Regions from separate parts of the Pseudarthrobacter sp. C1 genome, predicted to be linked through region 3. Evidence: predicted binding sites of a transcription regulator. Region 3 holds the regulator's gene; each other region holds the start of a gene.
The links. Region 3 encodes Rex, which represses fermentation and respiration genes when NADH is low (regulators of the CRP and FNR family bind a similar motif). Its sites were predicted from a motif close to CTTGTGAANNNNTTCACAAG; they were not measured.
Positions count from the first base shown of each region.

Region 1 (2,199 bases), on a different contig from region 3:
AGACCGCCTGGGTCGCGCCGGTTTGAAAGCGGCACGAACCAGGTAAGGGTGAAACGGTGGTGTAAGAGACCACCAGCTTCCCGGGTGACCGGGAAGGCTAGGTAAACCCCACCCGGAGCAAGGCCAGACAGGACACGTTTGAGGGCTGCCCGCCCGAGTGTCCGGGTAGGCCGCTGGAGGGCGCCGGCAACGGCGCTCGTAGATGGATGGCCGCTACTCCCGCACCGGCAACGTGGCGGGAGCACAGAACCCGGCGTATCGGTCAACCCATCCACCCATTCCGGTTTGACCTTGAGAGTTGTGTTGGGGATCCTGAACCGTGCCCGCAAATATTGACCCGCCCTCCGGCTATGGAGCCGCCCAACCGCAGGGTTCCGCCCGCGGACGGCAGGCTGTTGCCCTGGCCGGGTTCCTTGCGCTCTCCGCTGCAGCCTGGGCCTTGGCGTCGGTCCCCATCATCCTGAATTCCGGCGGCTGGTTCGCGGGGTCGGTCAAGGCTCCCTGGATGCCGCCGGGCTGGATGTTCAGGAGCATGTGGATGCTGCTCTACGCGGGGGTGGCGGTTGCCGCCTGGCTCGTCTGGCGGAAAGGGGAGCTGAGGGGAGGCGCCCTGGCCGGGTACCTTGTCCAGCTGGTGCTCAACGCCGCGTGGCCGCTGGCCTTCTTCGGGCTCTTTCCGGTATTTGGAGCCGCTGCACTCTGGGCTGCTTTCCTGGTGATTGCCGGGCTGGCGGCGTCCCTCGCCTTCCTCGTTGTGCGGTTCGGTCCGGTGAGCCCGGCTGCCGGCCTCCTGATGCTGCCCTATTTTTCGTGGGTTGTGTTTTCGGCCAGCCTCAATCTCTATTCGGCCATCCACAACTGATGCCCCGGACGCAAGGCCGTTCCCTGTGAGTGATTTCACGTGGTTCCGGCCGGTTCAGGGGGGCCGGCCAACTTAGAATGGAGACCGGACGCAGGAGTTCTTCCGCCGGGGTTGCGTTCGCAGCCGGCGGTTTTTCTTTGCACGCGATCCAGGCGCCTGGGGGCCGACCCCTGCAGGCGCGGGTGCCCCTGCACAACATGTGGTGGCCGACATCCGTGTACGAGGACGTACACGGCTGAACCGAGGAAGGTATTTCTGTGAGCCAGACGTCAGATTCTTGTCTTGATACGTGGATGGGCCGGGAGGCCCTCGCCGAGGCCATGATTCCGGTGATCGGCCGGCTGTACCGCGAAAACAACGTGGTCACCAGCATCCATGGCCGGAGTTTGATCAACAAGTCCACCATGAACATCCTCAAGGCGCACCGTTTTGCACGCCGGATGAGCAAGGACGAGCTGCTCCTGGAGGAGACCGCGCCGCTGCTGAACACCCTGGCCTGCCTGGAGCTCGGTGCTGCTGCGATCGACATCGCACGGTTGAACCAGAAGTTCAAGGAAGAGGGCAGCGGCGCCACGCTGGAAGAATTCCTCCGCGCGGAACTTGCCGACGTTGTGGGCAAGCGCGGCGGCGACGACCGCACCAGCACCGACGTGGTGCTTTACGGCTTTGGCCGGATCGGCCGGCTTCTGGCCCGCCTCCTCATCGAAAAGGCCGGCGGCGGCCATGGCCTCCGCCTGCGCGCCATCGTGGTCCGCAAGGGCGCTGACAACGATCTCTCCAAGCGTGCCAGCCTCCTGCGCCGCGACTCCGTCCACGGGTCCTTCGAAGGGACCATCAGGATCGACGAGGAAGCCAACACCATCACGGCCAACGGCGTGCAGGTACAGGTCATCTACTCGGACAACCCTGCCACCATCGACTACACCGCCTTCGGCATCAACAATGCCCTGGTGGTGGACAACACCGGCCGCTGGCGTGACCGGGAAGGGCTGTCCCAGCACCTGCAGAGCAAGGGCGTGGCACGGGTTCTCCTGACCGCGCCGGGCAAGGGCGACCTGAAGAATATCGTCCACGGCATCAACCACGGCACCATAGAGGACACTGACCAGATCGTGTCCGCCGCGTCGTGCACCACCAACGCCATCACGCCGGTGCTGAAGGCCGTCAACGACAAGTTCGGCGTCGTGCACGGCCATGTGGAGACAGTGCACTCCTTCACCAACGACCAGAACCTGATCGACAACTTCCACAAGGGTGACCGACGCGGCCGCTCCGCCGCACTGAACATGGTCATCACCGAGACCGGTGCCGCCAAAGCCGTGGCCAAGGCACTGCCT
Region 1 is NZ_JAYESK010000004.1:10,892-13,090, forward strand. Features, by position in the region: RNA gene rnpB (RNase P RNA component class A) at 1-274, shown strand, start outside; gene U7114_RS07690 (TspO/MBR family protein) at 320-862, shown strand; gene U7114_RS07695 (glyceraldehyde-3-phosphate dehydrogenase) at 1,120-2,199, shown strand, end outside.
Region 1: a site for Rex is predicted at 885-904, ahead of U7114_RS07695 (glyceraldehyde-3-phosphate dehydrogenase). Genes of this name have one in related genera too.

Region 2 (2,199 bases), on a different contig from region 3:
CTCGTGGGTGGAGCCGCGGGTCATGTCGTTCCAGGGGGCGCTGGTGGCCCAGTAGGTCTTGTTGCAGGAGCGGAATTCCTCCAGGTCGTCCGGGGTGGCCATGCCGGTGGCGTTGAAGAAGTCCTCGTACTGGCGGATGCGCTTGGAACGGTTCTCCTGGGACTCGCCCTTGGGTGCGATGCAGTAGATCGTCACCTCGGTCTGGTCCGCGGAAATCGGCCGGAAGTGGCGGATCTGCGAGGAGAACTGGTCCATGATGTAGACGTTCGGGTACAGGCACAGGTTGCGCGAGATGTTGATCATGAAGTTGGCCATCTCCTCGCCGTACTTCTGGACCAGTTCCTCCCGGCGGTCCCAGAGCGGACGGTCCTCGGGGTTGGTCCACTCCTGCCACAGCAGCAGGTGCCCGTGGTCGTAGGAGTAGAAGCCGCCCTTGACCTTGCCCCACTTGCCGGCATCCATGGCCTTGGTTTTGTTGGCCGAGTCACCGGCGCTGCGGCGGGCCGTGGTGGCGGCGTAGTTCCAGTGCACGGCCGTGACGTGGTAGCCGTCGGCGCCGTTTTCGGCCTGGACCTTCCAGTTGCCGTCGTAGGTGTAGGTGGAGGAACCGCGCAGCACCTCCAGCCCTTCGGGTGACTGGTCAACGATCGAATCGATGACCTTGGTGGCGTCGCCCAGGTGCTCCTCCAGCGGCAGCACGTCAGCCTTCAGCGAGCCGAACAGGAAGCCGCGGTAGGACTCGAAGCGGGCCACCTTGGTGAGGTCGTGCGAGCCTTCCTTGTTGAAGGTCTCGGGGTAGCCGGCGTTCCGGGAATCCTTGACCTTCAGCAGCTCGCCGGAGTTCTTGAACGTCCAGCCGTGGAACGGGCAGGTGAAGGTGGTGCGGTTGTCCGTCTTGCGGCGGCACAGCATGGCGCCGCGATGCGAACAGGCGTTGACGATGCAGTTGAGCTTCTCGTCCTTGTCCCGGGTGATCATCACCGGGGTGCGGCCGATGTACGTGGTGAAGTAATCGCCTACGTTGGGAATCTGGGACTCGTGGGCCAGGTACACCCAGTTGCCTTCAAAAATATGCTTCATCTCAAGTTCGAAGATCTCCTGGTCGGTGAAGATTTCGCGCTTGGCCCGGATGATGCCGTTCTCACGGTCGTCGATCACGGCGTCGGCAAGGACCTCGCGGGCATGGATCAGGTTCTCGGTCATGGCGTGCTCCCTCATTGGAGATTGCTGGACGGATGGGCGGGAGGTCCGGGCTGGCGTCGTTGCCGGCGGTGGACGTTAGAGGCAATTCTTCCCCCTCGTGACTGGTCTCACATCAGGCAAACACCTAGGGTCGACCAAGGGTGTCTTTATGTATCGATCATGACTAAAAAGCAGCATTATCAATATTTGTTTCGTCATTATCTTCGGACCTACGATGAGACAGACATCACGCGACGCCACGGATCGGCAGGCACTCCTGCACCGGCGTCCTGCGGCGGGTCCAGGAGACCTTTCTGGGCCCCAATTTCAAAGACGAAGGTGGAGACCGCCATGACTGAGACTCAAGTGGACATCCGGAACGAGAACGAGGGCACAGCCGTTGAAGCCGGCTCGAAGGCCACCGAACGCTTCGCCGCTTCCGGCAAGCTTTCGGAACTGCGCGTGCCCAAGGAGCGCGTGAGCCTGCTGGCCGGCGCGCTCATCAAGGCCGCCAACGACATCGTCGTTGAGCACCAGGTCACTTACGAGGAGTACAACGCGCTGAAGGCTTGGCTGATCAAGGTGGGTACCGACGGTGAGTGGCCGCTGTTCCTTGACGTGTGGCTCGAGCACACGGTCGAGGACGTCAACTCCCAGGACCGCCCCGGGACCAGGGGCACCATTGAAGGCCCGTACTACGTGCCCGGATCGCCGGAGCTTGCGACGCCGGCCACCGTCCTCATGCGCGACGGCGAAGAGGGCACCCCCCTGCGTTTCACCGGCCAGTTCACGGACACCAACGGCAATGCCCTGCAGGGCGCACAGGTGGAGATCTGGCACGCGGACGCCGCGGGCTTCTACTCGCAGTACGCCCCGGGCCTGCCGGAGTGGCTCTTCCGGGCCACGGTCAAAGCCGACGACGAAGGCCGTTTTGAAATCAACACCATGCGTCCGGCGCCGTACCAGATCCCCACGGACGGCGCCTGCGGCCAGCTCATTGAGGCGGCCGGCTGGCAC
Region 2 is NZ_JAYESK010000005.1:44,185-46,383, forward strand. Features, by position in the region: gene benA (benzoate 1,2-dioxygenase large subunit) at 1-1,203, opposite strand, end outside; gene catA (catechol 1,2-dioxygenase) at 1,534-2,199, shown strand, end outside.
Region 2: a site for Rex is predicted at 1,298-1,317, ahead of benA (benzoate 1,2-dioxygenase large subunit). Genes of this name have one in related genera too.

Region 3 (2,199 bases):
AACCCGACATGCAAAAGGAACGCCCATGAGTACTCCCCCTGTCCCGCCTCCCGTTCCAAACGATCCCGAGTCCGGCTCCGAGCCTGGCACGCAGGGTCCCCGCTACGGCCAGAACGCACCCCAGTCCGGCGCCCCGCAGTACGGGCAGAACGCCCCGCAGTACGGGCAGCAGTCCGGCGCGCCCCAGTACGGGCAGAACGCCCCGCAGTACGGCCAGCAGTCCGGCGCCCCGCAGTACGGGCAAAACGCGCCGCAGTACGGCCAGAACCCGCCGGCGGCTCCGGGCTACGGGCAGCAGCCGTACGGGCAGTCACCCTACGCGCAGTACCCGTCGGAGCAGCCGCAGCCGTCCGGAAGCACGGGCGTTCCCCAGCTGGTCAACATTTCGTTCTGGTTGCTGATCGCCTCTGCCGCCATCTTCGTTGCCTCCGCGCTTGCCGGCCTCACCACGCTGGATGATCCCCGGTTCCGCGATGTCTTCGACAGCCAGGTCCAGGGCACCGGCGCCGGAGTCACGTACGAGGATATGAAGGGTGTCATCGCCGGCACCCTGGTGGTTTTCACCATCATCGGCCTGGCGCTGTACTTGTTGGTGGCATTCTTTGTCCGCAAGGGCAAGAACTGGGCACGCATCCTGGGCACCGTCTTCGCGGCACTTTCCGTCCTGGGCCTCTTCGGCCCTCCCAGTTTCGCGACCATCGGCACGTTGTTGGGGATCGCGGCCATTGTGCTGCTCTACCTGCCTGGTGCCGCTCCGTATTTCCGGCGGCAGCAGCCGTTCGCCAATCCGTACGGCGGCAACATGGGCAACCCGTACGGCCGGTAGTCCAGGCACCAACCACCCTGCGGGCGTGGGTCCCGAAAAAGCAGCCGGAACCGCGAAGGAACCTAGGCGGTCTGGCCCGGGGCCTGCGCCCGCTGTGCGTGGTAGGCCAGGATCTGCAGCTCCGTTGCCATGTCCACCTTGCGGAGGTTGACCCCCTCCGGCACCTGGAGCATCACGGGGGCGAAACTCAGGACGCTGCGGACGCCGGCCGCCACCACGCGGTCGCAAACATCCTGGGCCACGGCGGCCGGCAGTGCCAGCACCACCATGTTGGCCCCGGTCCGGTGCAACACCGCTTCCAGGTCGGCCACGTCGCTGACCCGCAGCCAGCCCACTTCGTTGCCCACCACCATCTGGTCCGCGTCAAAAATGGCAACTACGTCGAAGCCGCGGGATTCAAAGCCGCCGTACCGGGCCAGGGCCTTGCCCAGGTTGCCGGCCCCCACGATCGCCACTTTCCAGTCGTGCGTAAGTCCCAGGGCGGCCGCGATGTGCCGGCTCAAGTACTGCACCTCGTAGCCCACACCGCGGGTTCCATACGAACCAACGTGGGAGAGGTCTTTGCGCAGGGTTGCGGAGCTGACGCCCGAGGCCTCGGCGAGGGATTCTGAGGAGACCCGCTCCACCCCCTCGGAGAGCAGGGTGTTGAGGGCGCGCAGGTAGAGGGTCAGCCGTGCCACCGCAGCGGGCGGAATCTGTTTACCCGCCGTGCCCGTGGCTCCCGGCAGGTCCGGGACAGCCTGGGGAGTTGAATCCAGCGAAGCCACCAGCTCCTCCCTCGCATTGCGTTGTGACACCACTCTAGAGCCCCATCAGCATTGCCAACAAAGCAGGTGACGCCGATGTCCGCATCATCACAAGGTGCTGCTCCCTACTGCGCCATTGCCTGCCGGAGCACGCGTTCAAGGCGGGCTTCGTCGATCTTCCAGAAATCGCGCTGCACCCCGTCCACCAGCACCACGGGGATTTCTTCCGCATAGCGTTCACGGAGTTCCGGCTGGTGGTCCACCAACTCCTCGTCCCACTCAAGTCCCAGCGACGCGGTAACCCGCCCGACGGCGTCGCGCGCGTCTTCGCAAAGGTGGCAGTCTGCTTTGGTGATGAGGAGGACGCGCGGTGAGGCCATGCCTTAACGGTATCCCCGTTGCCCGGGCGCGGCGACGTCCGGCGTGACACCGCAGTGGAATGAAGAGTGGATTGACTAGACTCAACTGCATGCCCGTCGAGAAATACGTCGCCGTAGTCACCAAGCCGGTTGCTGCGCCGCAGCCCGGCGAGGCGGCGTTCTTCGATGTGGACAACACCCTGATGCGCGGCGCCAGCCTCTTCCACGTTGCACGGAAGATGCACCAGCGCGGCGCCTTCACCATGAC
Region 3 is NZ_JAYESK010000003.1:127,157-129,355, reverse strand. Features, by position in the region: gene U7114_RS05745 (hypothetical protein) at 26-826, shown strand; gene U7114_RS05740 (redox-sensing transcriptional repressor Rex) at 889-1,593, opposite strand; gene U7114_RS05735 (glutaredoxin family protein) at 1,698-1,952, opposite strand; gene U7114_RS05730 (HAD family hydrolase) at 2,042-2,199, shown strand, end outside.